Regions from separate parts of the Allobosea sp. TAB14 genome, predicted to be linked through region 2. Evidence: predicted binding sites of a transcription regulator. Region 2 holds the regulator's gene; the other holds the start of a gene.
What was found. Region 2 encodes PhoB, which activates phosphate uptake and scavenging genes when phosphate is short. Its sites were predicted from a motif close to TGTCATNNANCTGTCAT; they were not measured.
Positions count from the first base shown of each region.

Region 1: a site for PhoB is predicted at 1,762-1,778, ahead of AB4Y99_RS16500 (alkaline phosphatase). Genes of this name have one in related genera too.

Region 1 is NZ_JBFRDQ010000104.1:6,141-9,961, forward strand. Features, by position in the region: gene AB4Y99_RS16500 (alkaline phosphatase) at 1-1,704, opposite strand, end outside; gene AB4Y99_RS16505 (MFS transporter) at 1,985-3,205, shown strand; gene AB4Y99_RS16510 (superoxide dismutase) at 3,322-3,821, opposite strand, start outside.
Region 2 is NZ_JBFRDQ010000180.1:9,276-14,508, forward strand. Features, by position in the region: gene pstC (phosphate ABC transporter permease subunit PstC) at 1-144, shown strand, start outside; gene pstA (phosphate ABC transporter permease PstA) at 157-1,044, shown strand; gene pstB (phosphate ABC transporter ATP-binding protein PstB) at 1,084-1,890, shown strand; gene phoU (phosphate signaling complex protein PhoU) at 1,913-2,632, shown strand; gene phoB (phosphate regulon transcriptional regulator PhoB) at 2,645-3,343, shown strand; gene AB4Y99_RS22045 (SpoIIAA family protein) at 3,396-3,782, opposite strand; gene AB4Y99_RS22050 (LysR substrate-binding domain-containing protein) at 3,839-4,750, opposite strand; gene AB4Y99_RS22055 (amino acid ABC transporter permease) at 4,953-5,233, shown strand, end outside.

The sequences.
Region 1 (3,821 bases), on a different contig from region 2:
GACGTAGGTGTTGGGCCTGTGGCCGCGGAACTTCTCCGCACCCGGGCCCATCGCCGTCAGGATGACGTCGTCGGCGGAGTGCACGCCGCTATTGGCGTCGAAGGGCAGGTTGCCGGTCTTGCGAGCCGCGAGCGGGCCGGAGCAGTCCTTCTCGTTGGCGATGTTGGCCTTGCCGTCCGGACCCTTCACGGCCGGGACGCGCTCGCCGTCCATGGCGGGGCGGCCGGTGTCGCAGGTGTCGGGGTAGGAGCCGTAGACCACCGCGAGGCGGCGCGAGGTGTCGACCTTGGTGGGGTAGCCTTCGGCATCGACCGGGCCGTAGTTCGGCGGCACGGAGTCAGCGTAGACGCCGAGCTTGTCGCGCAGGAGCTGGCCCGGGCGGTCGTCGTCATAGGTGCCGATGATCGAGATCYGYTGGGCGTGYTCSGGCACCACGATGATCAGSGTGTCGTTGCGATCACCGGCGAAGTCCTTGGCGACCTTGACGGCGTTGTCGAGCATGATCGTGTCGAAGACCGAGCGCTCCCAGTCGAGCGAGTGGCTGTACTTGTCGATGCGGGCGGATTCGACCATCAGCAGGAAGCCTTCGGGATTGCCCTTCAGCATGTCGATGGCGGCCTTGGTCTGCTCGACGACGTCGGGCTGATCCGGGAATTTGGAGAGCGTGCCCTTCTTGGCGAGGCGCAGATCGAAGGCGCCGTCGATATTGCCGGTGTTGTAGAGGCCGAGCAGCTTCTTGGTTCCGGCAGTGGCGGCCGCGTTCATCTCGGCCTTGGTAGTGGCGAGGGTGTAGCCGGCCTCCTTGAACTTCGCGATGAAGTCCTCGCCGTCGGTGCGCTTCGAGCCCGGCGTCGTCTTGGCGAGGAAATTGGGCGAACCGCCGCCCATGATCACGTCCGGCTTCACGTCGTAGAACATCTTGACGATGTCGTTGTAGTCGGAGCGGCGACGGGTATGCGCGACCATCGAGGCCGGGGTCGCGTCCTCGATCTCAGAATTGGTGACGACGCCCACGGCCATGCCGGTGCGACGCTTGGCCAGCTCGGCGATGGTCTCGACCTTGGGATGGTCGAGCGTCAGCGCGTTCTTGGCGCAGTAGACGCCGAGCGCGTTGACACAGGACTTGTGGCCGGTGGTGTAGGCATGGGCCGCATTGGCGCTGTCGGTCACGATGGAATCGGTGCCGGAGGTCGAGATCAGCGCCATGTTCGGCATGTCGTCCATCGCGAGCTCGCCATTGTAGCGGCCTTCTTCCCAGCCCTTCGCCAGGATGCGCGCGGCGGTGCGGTTGGCGACCGACATGCCGTCGCCGATGAAGAGGATGACGTTCTTGGCGCGGCGCGGCTGGGCGGTCGCGAAGACCTCCCACTTCACCGTGGACTTGCTGGTGCCCTGCGTCGCCTCGACTGTGTAGCTGCCGGCCGGGAGGCTGGCGCCGCGCAGCCACAGCGCCGAATGCTTCTGGCCTTCCTCGCTCTGGATGAAATTCGTCGGCCGGCCGAAGATTTCGGCGGCGGGCTTGCCGTTGATCGTCACATTGACGTCGGCGGAGGCCGGGGCGTTGGGGAACTCGACCTTGAAGTCGAAATGCGAACCTTCGAGGATCTCGGCGCGGTTGATCGGGTAGATGGTCTGGGCCGTCGCGGGCATGGCCGCGGCGAGCGCGCCCGCCATCGTCATCATCAGCAATCGTTGCGCCTGCATAGGTATCTCCGCCATCGCGTCAGGTCAAAAAGGGCGAGCCGTGCTTAGGCAGCTCGAATGACAATACGATTACCGTTCGGAATACCGTTATTTGTTATGTTATTACGTTTCTTTATTGGGCTTCAACGAGCCGATAGGATCAGGTCCGTGAGCAAGGCGCGTGCCGGGTGCATGGCCGCCACCCTCCCACCGATGGGGCGCGCAAATTGTCGCAAGGGGGGCGATCGTCTACTAGGAACCGTAAGCCAGCTTCCTAACCTCAGAATCGTTCGATAACCCGATGACAGCCGCGGTCCAGGTTTCGACAGCACAGCGCGCCATGATGCCCGTGCTGATCGCTCTCAGCTTCACGCATCTGCTGAACGACATGATCCAGTCGCTGATTCCGGCGATCTATCCGATCATCAAGGATTCCTACCGGCTGGATTTCGGGCAGATCGGCCTGATTACGCTGACCTTCCAGGTCTCGGCCTCGCTGCTGCAGCCGGCGGTCGGGCTCTACACCGACAAGCATCCGATGCCCTATTCGATGGTGGTCGGCATGGGCTTCACGCTGTCGGGGCTGATCGGGCTGGCKTATGCCGGCAGCTACGGCTTCCTGCTGCTTTCGGRGGCCTGCGTCGGCATCGGCTCCTCGATCTTCCATCCCGAGGCGACCCGCATGGCGCGCAACGCCTCGGGCGGCCAGCACGGGCTGGCGCAGGGCATCTTCCAGCTCGGCGGCCAGACGGGCGGGGCGCTCGGGCCGCTGCTCGCGGCCTTCGTCATCGTGCCGCGCGGGCAGGGGAGCCTCGCCTGGTTCTCGGTCGCGGCGCTCGTCGCGATGATGCTGATGGTCTGGACCGCGGCGAGCTATGCAAGGCTCGACCGGGCGCGGTCGCCGAAGCTGGCGGGCGCGGCCAAGGCTGTCGCGGCGCGGCCGGGCAAAGGCTCGGTGGCTTTCGCGATCTTCATCCTGATCGTGCTGCTGTTCTCGAAGAACGCTTATTCGGCGAGCTTCAGCTCGTTCTACACCTTCTACCTGATGGGCAAGTTCGGCATCTCGATCCAGCATTCGCAGGAGATGCTGTTCCTGTTCCTCGCCTCCTCGGCGGTTGGTGCAGTGGGCGGCGGCATGCTCGGCGACCGCATCGGCCGCAACAAGATCATCTGGTTCTCGATCCTGGGCGCGCTCCCCTTCACGCTGATCCTGCCCTATGCCGACCTGTTCTGGACCGGCGTGCTGACGGTGATCATCAACATCATCATGTCGAGCGCCTTCGCGGCCATCCTGATCTATGCGCTGGAATTGCTACCYGGGCGGGTCGGGCTCGTCGGCGGCTTCTTCTACGGGCTGTCCTTCGGCCTCGGCGGCCTTGCGGCGGCACTGCTGGGCGAGTTCGCCGACCATCTCGGCATCGAGATGGTCTACAAGCTGTGCTCCTTCATTCCGCTTGTGGGTCTGCTCGCCTGGTTCCTGCCCCGGATCAGCGAAGGCGGCGGGACGAAGGTGGGGCATTAGGCGCGCGCGGCACGCTCGCGCGCCGTCATGCTCGGGCTTGGCCCGAGCATCTTTGGCAGGAGATTTTCGGGTCTGCGCTTCGCTTCGCCCGAGAATGACGGCGCGGCTGCGGACCGTCAGATCGCGAGCTTGCCCGCCTTGGCGGCGGCATAGCGCTCCTCGATCTTCGCCCAGTTCACCACGTTCCACCATGCCTTGAGGTAGTCGGCGCGGCGGTTCTGGTACTTCAGGTAATAGGCGTGCTCCCAGACGTCGTTGCCGAACAGCACCATCTGCTTGTCCATGACGGGGCTGTCCTGGTTGGGGCGCGGCAGCAGGCTCAGCTTGCCGGCCTTGTCGACCGTGACGAAGACCCAGCCCGAGCCGAAGACGCGCAGGCCCGCCCCCTCGAAATCGGCCTTGAACTTGTCGAAGCCGCCGAGGTCGCGCGTGATCGCGGCCGCGACCTCGCCGCCCGGCGCGCCGCCGGCATTCGGCCCGATCACCTCCCAGAACATCGTGTGGTTGGCATGGCCGCCGCCATTGTTGCGGACCAGCGTGCGCAGGCTCTCCGGCAATTGGTTGAGATCGGCCAGCAACTCGCCGACCGTGGCCTTGGCGATGACGCCATTGTCCT
Region 2 (5,233 bases):
GCCTCGCGCATCGCCAACGAGTTCAACGAGGCGATGGGCCTGCAGCTCAATTCGCTGATCGCGCTGGGCTGCATCCTGTTCTTCGTCACCTTCGTCGTCCTCGTCATCGCGCGGCTGCTGGTCGCCCGGGTGAAGAAATTCTGAGGTCTGGGTCAGATGAGCACGTCCACCTCTTCCGCACCGGCCGCATCGCACATCGCCTGGGGGCGCGTGCGCCAGTCGCGCCGCACCGCCGACCGCGCGATGAAGGTCATCGCCACCGGCTTCACCTTCTGCGCCATCTTCGTGCTGTTCTGGATCCTCGGCATGCTGCTGGTGAAGGGCATCGGCGGGCTCTCGCTCGCCACCTTCACCCATGTCACGCCCGGGCCGGGCTCCGAGGGCGGCGGCCTCGCCAACGCCATCGTCGGCTCGATCGTGCTGACCTTCCTGGGCATTGCGGTGGCGACGCCGATCGGCGTGCTCGCCGGCACCTGGCTGGCGGAATACGGCCGCGGCTCCAAGCTCGCCAACATCATCCGCTTCATCAACGACATCCTGCTTTCGGCGCCGTCGATCCTGATCGGCCTGTTCGTCTACGTCATCCTGGTCGAGCCCTTCCGCGGCTATTCCGGCTGGGCCGGCGGCGTCGCGCTCGGCATCATCGCGATCCCGGTCATCGTGCGCACCACCGAGGACATGCTCAGCCTCGTGCCCGGCCCGCTGCGCGAGGCAGGCTCGGCGCTCGGCGCGCCGCCTTCCGTCGTCATCACCAGCGTGACCTGGCGCGCGGCGAAGGCCGGCATGGTCACTGGCATCCTGCTGGCACTCGCCCGCATCGCCGGCGAGACGGCGCCGCTGATCTTCACCGCGCTGAACAACAATTTCTGGTTCTCGCCCAATCTCGTCGGCGGCGTTTCCAACCTGCCGGTCACGATCTACCAGTTCGCCTCCGCTCCTTACGAGAACTGGCAGCAACTCGCCTGGGCCGGTTCGCTGATCATCACGATCTCGATCCTGCTGCTCTCGATCATCGCCCGGCGCGTCGTCGCCGGCGGCAAATAAGACTTGAATCCAGCCCGGTCGCGCCCGACCTTGAGGACCATGTCGATGCTTTCGACCCTTGAACTCTCCCCGCAGTCGCTCGATGCCGAGGCTCCCGTCCGGATCGCGGTGAAAAACCTCGATTTCTACTACGGCGAGCACAAGGCGCTGAAGAACATCAATCTCGACTTCCGTGACCGCCACGTCACGGCGCTGATCGGGCCTTCGGGCTGCGGCAAGTCGACCCTGCTGCGCATCTTCAACCGGATCTACTCGCTCTATCCGGAGCAGAAGGCGACCGGCGAGATCATGCTCGACGGACGCAACATCATCTCCAACGACGTCGATGTGAACGAGCTGCGCTCGCGCGTCGGCATGGTGTTCCAGAAGCCGACGCCCTTCCCGATGTCGATCTACGACAACGTCGCCTTCGGCATCCGCCTCTACGAGAAGCCGCCGAAGTCGGAGCTCGACGACCGCGTCGAGGGCGCACTGCGCCGCGCCGCGCTCTGGGACGAGGTCAAGGACAAGCTGAAGAGCTCCGGCATGGGCCTCTCCGGCGGCCAGCAGCAGCGCCTGTGCATCGCGCGCACCATCGCGCAGAAGCCGGAAGTGATCCTGTTCGACGAGCCGACCTCGGCGCTCGATCCGATCTCTACCGGCAAGATCGAGGACCTGCTGGAGCAGCTCAAGAGCGACTTCACCATCGCCATCGTCACCCACAACATGCAGCAGGCGGCGCGCATCTCGCAGTACACGGCCTTCATGTATCTCGGCGAGGTCATCGAGTTCGCGCCGACCAACACGATCTTCATGAACCCGGCGAAGAAGCAGACGCAGGATTACGTCACCGGCCGGTTCGGCTGAGCGGCGACGGAGGAGGAACCCCATGACCGACCATATCGTCCGCTCCTACGACGCCGATCTCGAAGGCCTTCGCCGCAGCCTCGCCGAAATGGGCGGGATGGCCGAGCGCATGCTCGGCGATGCGACCGTGGCGCTGGTGCGCCGCGACACCACGCTGGCCCAGAAGATCATCTCCGCCGATCAGCGCCTCGACAATCTCCAGCGCGAGGTCGAGGAGAAGGCGGTGCTGACCATCGCCCGGCGCCAGCCGCTGGCCAACGATCTGCGCGAGCTGATCTCCGCCATCCGCATCGCTGCGGATGTCGAGCGTGTCGGCGATCTCGCCAAGAACATCGCCAAGCGCGCCGTCGCCATCTCCGGGCAGTTCCAGCCGCCGCACCGCGCCGTGGTCGGGCTGGAGCACATCAGCCGCCTCGTTCAGGCGCAGCTCAAGGACGTGCTCGACGCCTATGCCGCCGGCAACGAGCAGAAGGCGCTCGAGGTCTGGCGCCGCGACGACGAGATCGACGCGCTCTACACCTCGCTGTTCCGCGAGCTCCTGACCTATATGATGGAAGATCCGCGCAACATCACCTTCTGCACGCATCTCCTGTTCTGCGCCAAGAACATCGAGCGCATCGGCGACCACACCACCAACATCGCCGAGACGATCCACTATCTCATCACCGGTGACTCGCTCGACGCGAACCGGCCGAAGCTCGACACGACCAATATCGAGGTCGAGGCGATCACGGGTAGCTGAGGCTAAGGAATCATGGCGGCACGCATCCTGATCGTCGAGGACGAAGAGCCTCTCACCCTGCTGCTGCGCTACAACCTCGAAGCCGAGGGCTTCGAGGTCGACAGCGTGGCGCGGGGGGACGACGCCGAACTGCATCTGCGCGACCACACGCCCGATCTGGTGCTGCTGGACTGGATGCTGCCGGGCCTTTCCGGCATCGAGCTCTGCCGCCGGCTGCGCTCGCGGCGCGACACCGAGCGGGTGCCGATCATCATGCTGACGGCACGCGGCGAGGAGACCGAGCGGGTGCGCGGGCTCGCGACCGGCGCCGACGACTATGTCGTGAAGCCTTTCTCCCTGCCGGAGCTGACGGCGCGCATCCAGGCGCTGCTGCGCCGGGCGAAGCCTGGCCATGTCGCCGGTCTTCTGCAGGCGGGCGACCTCGAACTCGACCGCACCACCCGGCGCGTCCGCCGCGCCGGCAGCGAGCTGCATCTGGGGCCGACCGAGTTCCGCCTGCTCGAATTCCTGATGCAGGCACCGGGCCGCGTCTATTCCCGCGCCCAGCTCCTCGACGCCGTCTGGGGCCGGGACGTCTATATCGACGAGCGCACGGTCGACGTGCATGTCGGGCGCCTGCGCAAGGCGATCACCCCTGCCGACGCCAAGGACCCGCTCAGGACGGTGCGCGGCGCCGGCTATGCCTTCGACGAGACGTTCGCCAGAAGCTGACTGCCGCCGGAGCTGACACGCGAGCCGAGCCCCGGCTCGCAGCGCCCGTGCCTCAGGTGTCGGGGCCGCCCTCGATATCGGCGGCCCAGGCCAGCGCGGCTTCGCGCTCGGCCGGCGGAAAGGTGCGGATCTCGACGAAGGGAACCACCGGAGCGAAGAGCCGCGCGACGCGATCGAGCCAGCCCTTCTCGACGATGATCGCCTCCTTGGGGAAGCGCTTGAGTTCCCAGAGCTTGCCGAAGCTGTAGCGCGCGTCCTTCCAGGCCGCGGCGAAGGTCATGTCGTCGAAGGCGGTGATGTCGGCGAGGATCGAGACCTTCTCGTGCCGGCTCAGCCGGTCTTCGACATCGGCGGCGACGCGCTCGATATCGGCCGGCTCGATGGTGCCGCTGAACGCGATGGCGAGAACATGGTCGGGCGCCGGAAGAATGGTGATCATGGCGGCCTCCTCRTGTGCCGATGTCAACGCATGGCCGGCCGGGAGGTTGCGGGCGCTCAGGCCGCTCGCGTCGCCGCGTCGAAAGCCGCGGCCTCCGTCCTCAGCCAGGCGATGAAGGCGTCGAGGCCGGGGCGCGAGGGCTGGTCCAGGCGGCGGGTCAGCCAGCAGCCGGTGACGCTGGTGAAGCCGATATCGAGGGGGTTGACCAATGCGCCCGAGGCCAGTTCCTCGGCGACATAGCAGCGTGGCGCCAGCGCGACGCCGAGCCCCGCGACCGCGGCGCGGATGATGACGGAGTAATAGCCGTAGCGGACGGTATGGGCCGGCACCGCGCCGCGCAGGCCATGCGCCTCGGTGAACTCGGCCCAGAAGGCCGGCATCTGGTAATGCTGCAGCAGCGTCATCTTCTGGATGTCGGCGGCGCGGCGGAAACCGCCCATGCGCTCCAGCAATTCGGGCGCGGCGACGAGGGCGACATCTCGGCCGAACAGATAATGCGCCTCCTTGCCGGGCCAGGGCGGGGTGCCGTGGTTGATCTCGATGTCCGGCTCTTCCGTCTCGTTTTCGCTGACATAGTTGGTGAACTGGACGTCGACGCCGGGATGGGCCTCGGCGAAGACGGGGAAGCGCTCCATCAGCCAGCGCTCGCCGGCGATGGCGACCATGTGCAACCGGATCGGCCGGGCGATGGCGACGCGCTCGGCCAGGCGCATGGCTCCGCGTTCCATCTGCTCCAGGGCGGCTTCGGCATAGGGCAGGTAGATCGCGCCGGCCTCGGTCAGCTTGAGGCCGACCGGATTGCGCTCGAACAGCACGGTGCCGAGATGGTGCTCGAGCGACAGGATCTGCTTGGAGACCGCGCTCTGGGTGAGGTTGACGACGCCGGCGGCGCGGGCGGTCGAGCCCAGTCGCGCGACGGTGACGAAGGCGCGCATGGCGGTGGAGGAGGGCGGGGGCCGCAAGGCCATGGGTATTCCGTTTTGGACTAGGCTACCGGAGATCGTTTCGTTTGCTGGCTGCCGGGTCAAGAGGTCATTCTTACGCTTGGGGAGGAGGGGCTCGCATGAATTTGACAATCTGCCCGTGCTGCGGTGGTTTCCGCGGACCAACGGCATCGCGGTCGATGGCGCTTTCGAGAGCCGCCGGCAAGCCTGTCCGGGAGCGCCGTCGATGAGCCATGCCGTCACCTCGCCGGTCGCCAGCCGCGATCTGGCCGCGATCGCGCGACTCAGGATCGTGCCGCGTCGTTTCTATGGGCGTTGGGTCGCGGCGGCGCTCATCATCGCTGTCCTCGCCTGGATTATCGCCGCCTTCGTCAAGGGCGACATCGCCTGGCCGGTGGTCGGGCAGTTCTTCACCGCGCCCGCGATCCTCTCCGGTCTCGGCAACACGCTGATCATGACGGTCTGCGCGATGACGCTGGGCATCGTGCTCGGGGTCGTCTTCGCGAT